3 regions of the Streptomyces sp. NBC_00234 genome follow, and region 1 is predicted to be linked to each of the others. Evidence: riboswitches for the same ligand, from Rfam matches in the RefSeq annotation. Region 1 holds a riboswitch; each other region holds the start of a gene.

Region 1 (4,214 bases):
GGAGACGCTGCCGCTGTACGACGTCTTCGCGGGCGGCGTGCTGGAGCGGATACCCTCCCGGCACTCACTCCCCCTGCGAGACGCGCCAGGGCACGCGAGCCCGGACTTCGGCCGAACGACGGCAGTTTGACGACAAGCCCTAGAGCGGCAGCAGATCCGGGCGCTTGGCCTCGACGTGGTCCCCGGAGGACTCGCCGCGAAGCCGCCGCCCGATCCACGGGACCAGGTACTCCCGCGCCCAGTGGATGTCGTCGCGCCGGTCGTCGAGCGGGCGGCGCAGCGCCTGCGGCGGCCATGCCTGGTCGGGGTCGGCCGGCACGTCGAGTCCGAGGACCTGGGCGGCGCGCAGGGCGACCCTCGTGTGGCCCTCGGGCGACAGGTGCAGCCGGTCGTCGTCCCAGGCGCGGCGGTCCTGCACGGACCGCAGCGACCACAGGTCGAGGACCGGGCAGTCGTAGCGGTCGGCGATGGAGCGCACATGGGCGGTGTACGTGGCGATCTTGCCGCGGAGGTGGCGCAGCACCGGCATGTGGCGGGTGTCGAAGCCGGTGGTGACCATGACGGTGCCGACCGCACCGCTCAGTTCGGCGACGGCGCGCTCGAAGCGCTCGGCCACGTCGTCGGGGTCGCTCCCCGGCCGGAGGATGTCGTTGCCGCCGGCGCAGAAGCTGACCAGGTCGGGCGCCAGCTCCTTGGCGCGCGGGATCTGCTCCTCGACGATCTGGTCCAGGAGCCGTCCGCGTACGGCGAGGTTGGCGTAACGGAAATTGCCGTGCCGTGATGCGCCGACGCCCGTCCCCGCGTCGGAGACCGGGAGCTGATCCGCCAGCAGTACCGCGAATCGGTCGGCCCAGCCGACAAGGGTTCCGTCGGGGCCGGGGTCCCCGACGCCCTCGGTGAAGCTGTCGCCGATCGCCGCGTACGACCCTATGAAGCCGGGGACGTCCATGACGTCCTTGAGACCGTGCTGATTGAGTTTCGAATCGTCTGCCACAAACACGTATCCTGCACCCGCGAATGTGACCTACGCGACCGTAATAAGGGGTTGACGGGTGGTGAGATAGACCACCCGGTCAGTTTTTGGTAAAGCCGGAATAAGTGGCGGCCCCGGCGCGGGACAGTACGGAACGCACGGAAGGGCGGTGCGCCGCCGCGCACCGCCCTTTTCTCACCGCCGCTCGTCTCAGATGGAGACGCCGTGCTGACGCAGGTACGAGACCGGGTCGACGTCCGAGCCGTAGCTCGGGCCGGTGCGGACCTCGAAGTGGAGGTGCGGGCCGCTGGAGTTGCCGGTGGAACCGGAGAGGCCGATCTGCTGGCCGCCCGTGACGGTCTCGCCGACCGACACGTTGAGCGAGGACTGGTGGGCGTACTGGGAGTACATGCCGTCGGCGTGCTGGATGACGACCTCGTTGCCGTACGCACCGCTCCAGCCGGCCGAGACCACGGTGCCGGGGCCGATGGCCCGGACACTGGTGCCGGAGGCAGCCTGGAAGTCCGCACCGGTGTGGTAGCCACTGGACCACATGGAGCCGGAGGCGCGGTACTGCGTGGTGACGGTGGCGTCGGCCACGGGGGTCGTCCAGCCGGAGCTGTTGCTCTCCGAGGCACCGGTGGAGGTGCCGGTGTCCGTCGAGGTGGTCGCCTCGGCGGAGGAGGCCGAGTCGGAGGACGTGTCCGCCTTCGGGGCCTCGGTCTTCGGAGCGGCGGCCTTCGGAGCCGCGGCCTTGGACGGGATGGCCTTCGCCGAGCCGGACGCCTTGGCGCCGAGGGTCAGTTCGGTGCCGGGGAAGATCAGGCTCGGGTTCTCACCGACGACGTCGCGGTTGTCCTGGTACAGCTTCTGCCAGCCGCCCTTGATCTTCTGCTCGGCGGCGATCTTCGACAGGTAGTCGCCGGAGACCACGGAGTAGGTCTTCGGGGCGGTCTTGGCCGCGGCGGCGGGAGCGGTGTGCGCCGCGGCGACCGAGGCCGCCGCGGGCTTGGCGACGGGTGCGGACTGCTCAGCGGCATGCGCGCCGGTGGCACCGATCAGTGGGAGGGCCAGAGCGGCTCCGCCGGTCCCGGCGGCGAGGACGCCGCGGGCGAGCGGGCCGGACTTCGTACGACGGTGCTTACCCTTTGCGGGCATGGGGGAATTCCTCTCCGGCGCCTACGAGGTGAGCTGTCGGGTTCGGGCTGGAGATGCCCGGTCGCGCTGAGCGCGACTTCACCCCGAGCCGTTCCGGATTTCTCCGGACCGGCGGCTTACCTGGGTCCCCCGCTCCTGCCACACGTGAGTGGGATGCGGATTCCGGGCGGCGGCAGGATTAGGCGGTCCGTCCGGATTGACGGTGACCGTAAGCGAGTAAGGACGGCCGGAACAAGCCGCGTCCGAGGTACCGGAATGCGCGATTCAATTTCCGCCGGGATTTCCGGTCACACTCCGTGGATTACGGATCTTGGCATTCCGTACGGCGCGCGGAATGCCCTTCGGCGGGTTCGCCACACACCGTCACGGATATGATCCCGCTCACCAGTCGACCGCCATCTCCCCCATAAGCAGGGCATGTTCCGCTAAATGCATCAATACGGACATGTAGCGGAGCGCGGGTCACGGCACGGCACGGAACGGCGGCCTCCGGGGCAAGATGATTGCCTGGGGAATCAATGTCGTATCGTCACGACCGTGCCCTCGTCGGCGAGCAGCGCCGGCGCCAGACACTCCAGGAGTCACCGTGACGCAGCAGCTGCCGCAGGTCCCGTCGACGCACACTGAGCTGACGGGCGTCCGCAACTTCCGTGACGTCGGGGGCCTTCCGACCACGGACGGCCGCACGGTGCGGTTCGGTCGGCTCTACCGCAGCGGTCACCTGGCGAACGCCACCGAGCAGGACGCGGCGTTCCTCGGCGGGCTCGGACTCCACACGATCTTCGACTTCCGCAACGCGGCCGACCACAAGCTGGACGGCTACGACGTGGAGCTGCCGGGTGTCCGCAATGTCAGCATTCCGCTCTCCGACCCGGCCGACGGCGCCGAGTTCTGGCGACTGGTCCGGGACGGCAACATCGAGCAGCTGCGCTCGATCCTCGCCGACGGCAAGGGCGCGGACCGCATGATCGCCTCGTACCGCTCGATCATCAAGGACCGCACCGCGGAACACAGCCGGGTGCTGCACTCCCTGGCCGAGGACAGCGTCCCCGCCCTGATGCACTGCGCCGCGGGCAAGGACCGCGCGGGGCTCTCGATAGCGGTGTCGCTGCTGGCCGTCGGCGTGGAGCGCGATGCCATCGAGGCCGACTACCTCATGTCCAACGACGCCCACCGCCGGTACAAGGTGAAGCGCAGCGACAGCTCGGCGGTCGGCATGTCCGACGAGGTCATGGAGCTCCTCAACCCCCTCTTCGGTGCGCGTGCCGACTACCTGGCGGCGGCCTTCGAGACCATCGAGGAGACCTGGGGCGGCACCGAGCGCTACCTCACCGAGGGTCTGAAGCTCTCCGCCGAGACTCGTGGGCGGCTGCGGGAGCGCCTCGTCGAGGAGGCGTGACCACCCTCGCCCCCCGGCCTCAGCCCTTGCCCGCCACCTCGAACAGCAGGTAGAGGAAGGCCGCGAAGACGTGTCCGGCGACCAGGTAGGCGACCAGCCGGATCACCACGCCGCGCGGAAACTTCTTCTCCTGCGAGCCGCGACCCTTCGGGGACCGCGAGCTGAGCGGGTCGTAGTGCTCTGAATCGGACATGACAGTCCCTCTTTCGGGGCCAGGGGTCAGCGGTGGTGGAGTCCGCTGCCCAGACAGAGTTCGGCGACCGGACTCTGCAGCAGCGTGTGGACGAAGAGCAGCTCGGCGCCGCCGCGGTCGGCGGCGGCGATCCGGTGCGGAGTGAGCGAGTCGAAGTGCGCGCTGTCCCCCGGTTCGAGGTCGTGCACGGTCTCGCCGAGACCGACGCGCAGCCGTCCCTCCAGCACGTACAGCCATTCCTCACCGGGGTGGACCCGCACCAGGTCGCCCTGGGCGCCGTACGGAACCCGGACGCGGAGCGCCTGCATGGCCCGGCCGGAGCCGCCGGCCTGGCGGTACATCCAGCCGTCGGCCTCGGCGCCCGTGAAAGGGCCGCCGCGGACGATCGCGTCACGTTGGGTCGGCGTCTCTCCCAGAAGCTCGGAGACCGTCGTACCGTAGACACGTGCGAGGCCCAGCAGCATGGGCAGCGACGGCTGTCGGCGGCCGGT
Region 2 (4,214 bases), 6.0 Mb from region 1:
CAACCCGCCCTGCCCGAGGCCGTGCAGGGCCAGCCATCCGATCTCGAGATCGAGGCACGCGAGTTGATGCGCGTGCGCGAGATGCTCACGGGAATGCTGGTCCGGCACACCGGCCGGTCCACCGAGCAAGTCACCGCCGACATCGAGCGGGACACCATCCTGGACGCCGCAGCCGCCAAGGCGTACGGGGTGGTGGACCACGTCATGGAGAACCGCAGTCCGTCCCAGCCGCCGCACACCGCGAGGTGAACCGCCGATGCTGCCACCGGAGTTCCCGCCACTCCCCGCACTGACCCGCGCCGAGGGGGAGTTCATCGACTGCTACTTGGAAGTGCTCGACCAACTGGGCCGGATCAACCCGGCGCGCGGCAGCGACACCTACAGCGCGCTGAGGGCAGCACAGGCGCTGGCCTCCCGGGCCGGAGCGCTGCGCGACGCCCTCACCTCGATGCACGAGCGGGGCGAGACGCAGATCCACGCGGGCACCCTGGCGCGGGCGTTGCGGGTGCTCGACGGGGAGCGGCGCGCGGAGCGGGTCACCGTACCCCCCGTCGGCACGAGTTGATCAGCCGCTTCCCCGACTCCCTTTTCCGGAGCGCTTTTCGGGCGCACGGGCGACACGCCCGATGCCCGGACCGAATTTCCTCGCTCGTTCGGCGTAGGCCGTCCCCCTCACGAGGGACAGCTCAACTTGCGCGAAGCGTGTGCACTGTGGGCGGAATCTGGCGCTCCGCCGCTGGTACGAGGCCGGTCGGGGCCTCGTGATCCCGACGCAAATCCACCCTGTCCACCCGAATGGATCAGTGGTGACGAGCCTCACATAACACCGTTTCAGCTCGGAAAACCGGCAGTCCGTGAGTCAAGATCCCTGGGACGACAAGCCCCCGCCACCGCGGCGGGGCGGTCCGGGCGGACGCCGAGTCCTGCCGCTGTCCGGATGACTGGTCGACAGGAGTGGATCGGCAGGAGTGGAGGACCCGAGCACAACGGGTCGACCGGGAGACCGGCCGTCCCTCGGGGTGAAGCCGCTGCGTGCGGCCGGGCAACTTCGCCAGCCCGAACCCGACAGGTCATCCTTCACAGGCGGCTGACGAAGGGTTGCGCATGTCTGCGCAGGTTCATGTCCCGTCACTTCTCGCCCGGGCCGGTACGGCCTCGGTGCTCACGCTCGCTCTCGGCACCACCATGATGGCCCCGGGCATCGTGAACGATGCCGAGGCGGCCACTCATTCGACGAAGGCGCTCAAGATCGCCGCCTCGAAGAAGGGTTCGCCCTACAAGTACGGAGCCGCGGGCCCCCGCAGGTTCGACTGTTCGGGCCTCACGCTGTACTCGTTCAAAAGGGTGGGCAAGAAGCTCCCCCGCACGGCCCAGCAGCAGTACAACAAGACCCGCCACATCTCCTCCTCGAAGCGGCAGCGCGGCGACCTAGTCTTCTTCCACTACGGCCGCAGCGTCTACCACGTGGGCATCTACGCCGGCCACGGGCGGATCTGGCACTCCCCGAAGTCCGGGTCCGTCGTGCGCCTGGAACGGATCTGGTCCAAGAGCGTCTGGTACGGACGGGTGCGCTGACCGGAGCCCCTGCCGCCTCAGTGCAGCAGGGGCCCACCCACCAGCACGAGCCCCAGCGCGGTGAGTGCCGCGCCGCTGCCACCCTCGATCGCCCGGGCGGTACGCGGCCGGCGCAGCCACCGGCCGAGCCGGTCCACGAGCAGGGCCACGGCCGGGAACCACACGAGGGCCAGCAGGACGACGACTGCCGCGAGCAGCAGCGTTCGCGGCAGTGGGGCCTGGCCGTCCGGTACGAACTGGGGCAGCAGACTGAGGAAGAGGACGGGCGCCTTGGGATTCAGGGCGTTGGTCAGGAATCCCTGCCGCAGCGAGCGCCCGAGCGCTTCGGGCGCCTGTTCCGGTGCCGCGTCCTGAGCCGTTCCGGCGGTCGCCGGACGCCGCCGTATCGCGTACAGCGCGCTCAGCCCGAGGTAGAGCACGTACGCGCCGCCGAGCAGCTGGACGGTGCGGAAGAGCACGGGCATCGTCACCAGCACCGCGGCGAGGCCCGCCACGGCGAGCGCGGTGTGCACCAGCAGGCCCCCGGCGACTCCCAGCGCGGTGGCCACCCCGGCCCGCCGCGAGGCCAGAGCGTTGCGTACGACCACGGTGAAGTCGGCTCCCGGCAGTGCCACCATTCCCGCGGCGACTCCGGTGAAGGCCAGCAGTTGTGCGTCCATGGGTACACCATGGACCGGCCGACCCTTTAGCGTGTACTTGCAATCTTCTGGGTCTGCCAAAAGGAACGCTTAATGTACGACCCGACGCGCCTGGCGGCGCTGGTGGCGGTCGCCGAGGCCGGTTCGATCACGCGCGCGGCGGCCCGCCTGGGCTACACCGCCCCCGCGCTCTCGCAGCAGCTGGCCAAGCTGGAGCGGGAGGCCGGTGCCGAGCTGCTGGTACGCCATCACCGCGGCGCGCGGCTCACGGCGGCCGGTGAGCTGCTGGCGGGGCGGGCCAGGCGGGTCCTGGACGAGATGGACCAGGCCCGTCACGAGCTGGCACGGCTCTCCGGGCTGTCCGGCGGGCGGCTGCGGGTCGCCACGTTCACGACGGCAGGCATCCATCTGCTGCCGCCGGTGCTGAGCGCGTTCCGGCGGGCCCACCCGGACGTCGAACTGACCGTGGCCGATTTCGAGCCGCCCAGCGGGGTCGCCGCCGTGGCCTCGGGCGAGGTGGATCTCGCACTGACCCACGCGTACGAGCCGGCCGTCGCCGATCCGCTGCCCGCGGGGGTCGCCGCCGAACCGCTGCTGGTGGAGGAACTGGTCGTGATCACAGCCGTCGGCCAGGTCCTCGCGGAGGGCACGGGACGGCTTCCGGTGACCGAGCTGGCGGGCCGGCCGCTGATCAGCAGCGCGCCGACGCATCCGCCCCGGCGCGGCGTGGAGAGCGCCCTGGCCGAGGCGGGGGCGACGCCCGCCGTGGTGTGCGAGTCCCCCGGCTACGGGCTGGTGTGCGCCCTGGTCAGCGCGGGGCTCGGGGCGGCGGTGGTGCCGGAGATGGTCGCCGCGATGTCTCCGACGCCGCTCGCCGTACGACGGCTCGACCCCGCCGCCTTCCGGCGGACCATTTCGGTGGTGCACCGCGGTGACCGGGCGACCGCGGCTGCCGCGACACTGACGGCGCTGTTGCGCAGTGGCTTCGGCCGCGCGGCCACGGCCCACTGACCGGCCGTTCTCCGGGATCAGCTCTGGACGGGAACGGTCCAGGGAAGCTCGATCCAGACCGTCTTGCCCCCCTCGGCCGTGGGACTCACGGTGAGCCGCCCGCCGCACTCCTTGGCCAGACAGCGGATGATGACCATGCCCCGCCCGTTGTCCTGCTGGACGGCCGCGGGAAGGCGCCGGGGCCAGCGGGGGTGACTGTCCGTCACTCCCAGCCGCAGCTCCTCGTCCCGGTCGAGCCGGAGGTCCACGGTGAAGGTGGGCGACTGCCCGAGCGTGTGCTGCACGGCGTTGGTGGCCAGCTCGGAGACGATCAGGCGGATGCTGTCGGCGATCTCGGTGTCGTCCGGGAGGCCCCAGTCCGTGAGTACCCGGGCCACGTATCTGCGCGCCGAGGAGACCGAGACCGGATCGCTCGGCAGAGTGACGGATGCTTCTTGATGGTCTGCCATGGCGGCCCCGTCCCTTCCCGGCCCGGCCGACCCGAGGTCGGCAGGGTTGTGCTTCGCGCCAGATTGCCACTGATGCCGCTCTCTGTAACGACGATCCACCAAGATATGCATATATCTGTCGCCCAAAGTGGTGAACTCTGCCACGGAAGACTGTATTTGGGCGGCACACTGGCCGCCGATGGCGGAGGAGGGAGGCCGGCGATGCGGCACGGCCCCGCGGTGCGACGGCGCAAGCTCGGCGAGGAGCTGAGGAGTCTGCGCCACACGACCGGACTGACGAGCCGGGAGGCCGCGCAGCTGCTCGGCTGGCACCAGTCGAAGGTGAGCCGGATCGAGACGGGCACCAGCGGTGTGACTCCGGCCGACGTGTCCCGGCTGCTGGACGCCTACGGCGTGGACGACCGCCAGCTGTGCTCGCTTCTCGAAGCACTCGCCGGCTCGGCGGGCGGCGGCGGTACGGGGTGGTGGCACGCGTACCGCGGTCTCATCCCGCCGCAGTACCGCGACTTCATCAGTCTGGAGTCCCAGGCCGGGACCGTGC
Region 3 (4,214 bases), 3.8 Mb from region 1:
GACGACGGTCAACCTCATCGGCAACGGTACGTACGCGCTGCTGCGCAACCCCGGTGAACGCGAGCGGCTCCAGCGCTCGCTCGACGCGGGCGAGACGGACCTCCTCGCCACCGGCCTGGAGGAACTGCTGCGCTACGACGGCCCGGTGGAGCTCGCCACATGGCGGTACGCCACGGAGCCCGTCACGCTCGGCGGGCAGGACATCGCCCCCGGGGACCCCGTACTGGTCGTCCTCGCCGCGGCCGACCGCGACCCCGAGCGCTTCCGCGATCCGGACACGCTGGACCTCGCTCGGAGTGACAATCAGCACGTGGGATACGGGCACGGCATCCACTACTGCGTGGGCGCGCCGCTCGCCCGCCTGGAGGGACAGACCGCGCTGGCAACGCTCCTGAGACGCCTCCCTGACCTGCGCCTTGCGGTGGAACCTGCCGATTTGCGGTGGCGTGGCGGGCTCATCATGCGCGGACTGCGCACCCTTCCGGTGGAGTTCGCACCCGGGGTGCCGCTCGGGCAAGGTGACACTCCGTCAACTCTGTGACTTTCACGTGATCTCCGCTGCATCGACTTGTGACACACGTTCGAGTCCCGCTAGGTTCACCGTTCACCACAGCAGTCACATGTCAGTCACACGGAAGGCAATCCCATGGGCTCCGCGAACGGCAGACACCGTCGCCCTCGCCAGGCACCCGCCATCGTCGTCGCCGCAGGCGTGACGGGATCGGCCATCGCCATCCCGCTGCTCGGTGCGACCGGTGCGCACGCCGCCGACGCCTCGACCTGGGACCGGGTCGCCGAGTGCGAGAGCGGTGGCATGTGGAGTGCCGACCTGGGCAACGGCTACTACGGCGGCCTGCAGTTCTCCCAGGACACCTGGTCCGCGTACGGCGGCTCGGCGTACGCGCCCCGCGCCGACCTCGCCAGCCGCTCGCAGCAGATCGCCGTCGCGGAGAAGGTCCTGGAGGACAAGGGTCCGCAGGCGTGGCCGAGCTGCGCGGTCATCTCCGGGCTCGCGCTGGACGGCACCCTGCCGGGCGTCGACCCGGGCGGCGTGCCCTCCGCCGACCCCTCGGACTCGCTGCTCCCGTCGGACGACGCGACGGACGACACGACGGACGAAGCGAACAAGAAGGACAACAGCGATAAGTCCGGCAAGTCCGGCAAGGATGACACGACGGACGGAACGGAGGAGTCCGAGGACTCCGCCTCGCCCTCCGCCACGCCGTCCCCCGAGGCGTCCGACACCCCCGCGGGCACGGACGAGGGCGGCGGCAAGCACCGCGGCACCCCGGCCCCCGAGGCGAGCCAGGACACGGACAGGGGCAACGGGCGCGACTCCGGCCGGCACGCCTCGCGCGGTGACGGCGAGGCCCGCGACGCGGGTGCGGCGAGCCCCGAAGGTGACTACACCGTGCGGCCCGGCGACAACCTCTGGGCGATTGCTGACGCACAGAAGGTTCCCGGCGGCTGGACCGAGCTCTACGAAGCCAACAAGAGCGAGCTCGGCTCCGACCCGGACCTCATCCTGCCCGGCCAGAGCCTCGATCTGGGTCAGCGCGGCAGCGCGGAGAGCTCCAAGCGCAACTGATCCAATTCGGGAAAACACCCCAAAATCGGGGGTAGTTCAGGGACCTATGTCCACTTATGCGTAAGTGAGACATGGGTCTCTTTGCTTCAACTGGCGTGTCGCGTCCGGCTACTCCTTCCGTGTCCCCTCCGACCTGCGGAAACGTTCATTCCGTGGAGGCAAGTAAGGCACGAATGGCCGGTATGTCCCTCTTTGAATGTCGGGTTGGCTATGTTTACGGTCGGAACCGCTCGCACCGCGGGCCCCGTCGACCGTCACGCCGAATCCTGCCGTCGGTCGAAGGGAACAGACGCGTAAAGCGCCGTAGGCAGGAGCGGGGGACCCAGGTAAGCGCCGGGCCAGGTCGTCGGAAGACGGCTCAGGACCGGCTTGGGGTGAAGTCGCGTGCAAGGACGTGCGACCGGGCAACTCACTTGGCCCGAACCCGACAGCTCACCTCGTAGGCGTCGGTGAGGAGAAGCTCCATGCTGTTTTCCAGCAAGGCCAAGCACCGCCGCCCGTCCAAGGCCGTCCGTGTCGCCACGCTCGCCGGTGTCGCCGGTGCCGCTGTCGCCGTCCCGCTGATGGGTGCGACCGGCGCCTCTGCCGCCTCCGTCTCCACGTGGGACGCCGTCGCCCAGTGCGAGTCCGGTGGCAACTGGTCCATCAACACCGGCAACGGCTACTACGGCGGTCTGCAGTTCTCGCAGTCCAGCTGGGCCGCCGCCGGCGGTACGCAGTACGCGTCCCGCGCCGACCTGGCCACCAAGTCGCAGCAGATCGCCACCGCCGAGAAGCTTCTCGACCTGCAGGGCCCGGGTGCCTGGGCCTGCGCCGGCGCCGGCAACCTGACCAACGACGGTGTGGACCCGGGCGTCGACACCGGCTCCACGCAGAGCAGCAGCGACGAGCAGGCCCAGCCGGAGCGTCAGGCCGAGCAGCCGACCACGCGCAGCGAGCAGCGCACCGCCCCGAAGACCGAGGCGCCGAAGACCGTCACCACCCCGACCGGCGAGAAGGTCGAGAAGGGTGACGGCGAGTACAAGGTGAAGACCGGCGACACCCTGAGCAAGATCGCCGCGAAGCACGACGTCAAGGGCGGCTGGGAGAAGCTGTTCGAGCTGAACGACGACATCGTCAAGGACGCCGACCTGATCTTCCCGGGCCAGCAGCTCCACCTGACGAAGTAACACCTGGGATTCTCCTCCCCCCCCTGGGAGGGTGTCCGGCGGCATCCCTCCCGCTCTGCTCCCCGACCCGGTGCGCTCTCCCCCGTGCGTGCCGGGTCGGGGTCTTTCCGCACGGACGCGAGCGCCGCGGCGCGGCCCGGCGACGTTGAGCGTTCAAGTGTTGTAGTTACTCGCCAGTAAATTTCTGGACGTTTGCCCGTGAATGCATGCCCTTGGGTCCTTTTTCGTCCCAGGGGACGGGCGCCCGGCTGGCCGATGGGGTCCGGCCGGTTAGGCTCGTGTCGCAAGGCCACAGTGACCCTGCACAACCAGTGTCATATCCCAGAAGGAGATGCCTCGTGCCGTCCATCGACGTCGTCGTAGCCAGGGAAATCCTCGACTCCCGGGGCAACCCCACGGTCGAGGTCGAGGTTGGCCTCGACGACGGCAGCACGGGACGTGCTGCTGTTCCGTCCGGCGCCTCCACCGGTGCGTTCGAGGCCATTGAGCTTCGCGACGGCGACCCCAACCGTTACATGGGCAAGGGCGTCGAGAAGGCCGTCCTCGCCGTCATCGAGCAGATCGGCCCGGAGCTCGTCGGGTACGACGCCACCGAGCAGCGCCTCATCGACCAGGCGATGTTCGACCTGGACGCCACCGAGAACAAGGGCTCGCTCGGCGCCAACGCGATCCTCGGCGTCTCGCTCGCCGTGGCCCACGCCGCGTCGGAGGCGTCCGACCTCCCCCTCTTCCGCTACCTCGGCGGCCCGAACGCGCACCTGCTGCCCGTTCCGATGATGAACATCCTGAACGGCGGCTCGCACGCCGACTCCAACGTGGACATCCAGGAGTTCATGATCGCGCCGATCGGTGCGGAGTCCTTCTCCGAGGCCCTGCGCTGGGGTGCGGAGATCTACCACACGCTGAAGAAGGTCCTGAAGACCAAGGGCCTGTCCACCGGTCTCGGTGACGAGGGCGGCTTCGCGCCGAACCTGGAGTCCAACCGCGCCGCCCTGGACCTCATCGTCGAGGCCATCAAGGAGGCCGGTTACGTCCCCGGCCGCGACATCGGCCTCGCGCTCGACGTCGCCGCGTCCGAGTTCTACAAGGACGGCAAGTACGAGTTCGAGGGCAAGTCCCGCTCGGCCGCCGAGATGACCGAGTACTACGAGGAGCTCGTCTCCGCGTACCCGCTGGTCTCCATCGAGGACCCGCTGTACGAGGACGACTGGGCCGGCTGGAAGGTCATCACCGAGAAGATCGGCTCCAAGGTGCAGATCGTCGGTGACGACCTGTTCGTCACCAACCCGGAGCGTCTGGCCCGCGGTATCGAGGAGGGCTCCGCCAACGCCCTGCTCGTCAAGGTCAACCAGATCGGTTCGCTGACCGAGACCCTGGACGCCGTCGAGATGGCCCAGCGCAACGGCTTCAAGTGCATGATGTCGCACCGCTCCGGCGAGACCGAGGACGTCACCATC

The links. A riboswitch is a leader RNA that binds a small molecule or an ion and turns the genes downstream of it on or off. The one in region 1 is predicted to bind cyclic di-AMP.
Region 2: it holds a riboswitch for cyclic di-AMP, as region 1 does, so the genes downstream of both, OG230_RS04615 (C40 family peptidase) here and OG230_RS31005 (M23 family metallopeptidase) in region 1, are expected to answer to the same signal.
Region 3: it holds a riboswitch for cyclic di-AMP, as region 1 does, so the genes downstream of both, OG230_RS14265 (transglycosylase family protein) here and OG230_RS31005 (M23 family metallopeptidase) in region 1, are expected to answer to the same signal.

What each region holds. Positions count from the first base shown of each region.
Region 1 covers NZ_CP108101.1:7,066,203-7,070,416, reverse strand. Annotated here, with positions in the region: gene OG230_RS31015 (STM4011 family radical SAM protein) at 1-130, shown strand, start outside; gene OG230_RS31010 (SGNH/GDSL hydrolase family protein) at 140-994, opposite strand; gene OG230_RS31005 (M23 family metallopeptidase) at 1,184-2,131, opposite strand; cyclic di-AMP (ydaO/yuaA leader) riboswitch at 2,137-2,310, opposite strand; gene OG230_RS31000 (tyrosine-protein phosphatase) at 2,718-3,530, shown strand; gene OG230_RS30995 (DUF6126 family protein) at 3,550-3,723, opposite strand; gene OG230_RS30990 (helix-turn-helix domain-containing protein) at 3,750-4,214, opposite strand, start outside.
Region 2 covers NZ_CP108101.1:1,109,694-1,113,907, forward strand. Annotated here, with positions in the region: gene OG230_RS04605 (ATP-dependent Clp protease proteolytic subunit) at 1-249, shown strand, start outside; gene OG230_RS04610 (hypothetical protein) at 257-565, shown strand; cyclic di-AMP (ydaO/yuaA leader) riboswitch at 937-1,101, shown strand; gene OG230_RS04615 (C40 family peptidase) at 1,105-1,575, shown strand; gene OG230_RS04620 (LysE family translocator) at 1,593-2,234, opposite strand; gene OG230_RS04625 (LysR family transcriptional regulator) at 2,307-3,224, shown strand; gene OG230_RS04630 (ATP-binding protein) at 3,242-3,673, opposite strand; gene OG230_RS04635 (helix-turn-helix domain-containing protein) at 3,875-4,214, shown strand, end outside.
Region 3 covers NZ_CP108101.1:3,298,078-3,302,291, reverse strand. Annotated here, with positions in the region: gene OG230_RS14275 (cytochrome P450 family protein) at 1-541, shown strand, start outside; gene OG230_RS14270 (transglycosylase family protein) at 647-1,588, shown strand; cyclic di-AMP (ydaO/yuaA leader) riboswitch at 1,878-2,049, shown strand; gene OG230_RS14265 (transglycosylase family protein) at 2,053-2,757, shown strand; gene eno (phosphopyruvate hydratase) at 3,096-4,214, shown strand, end outside.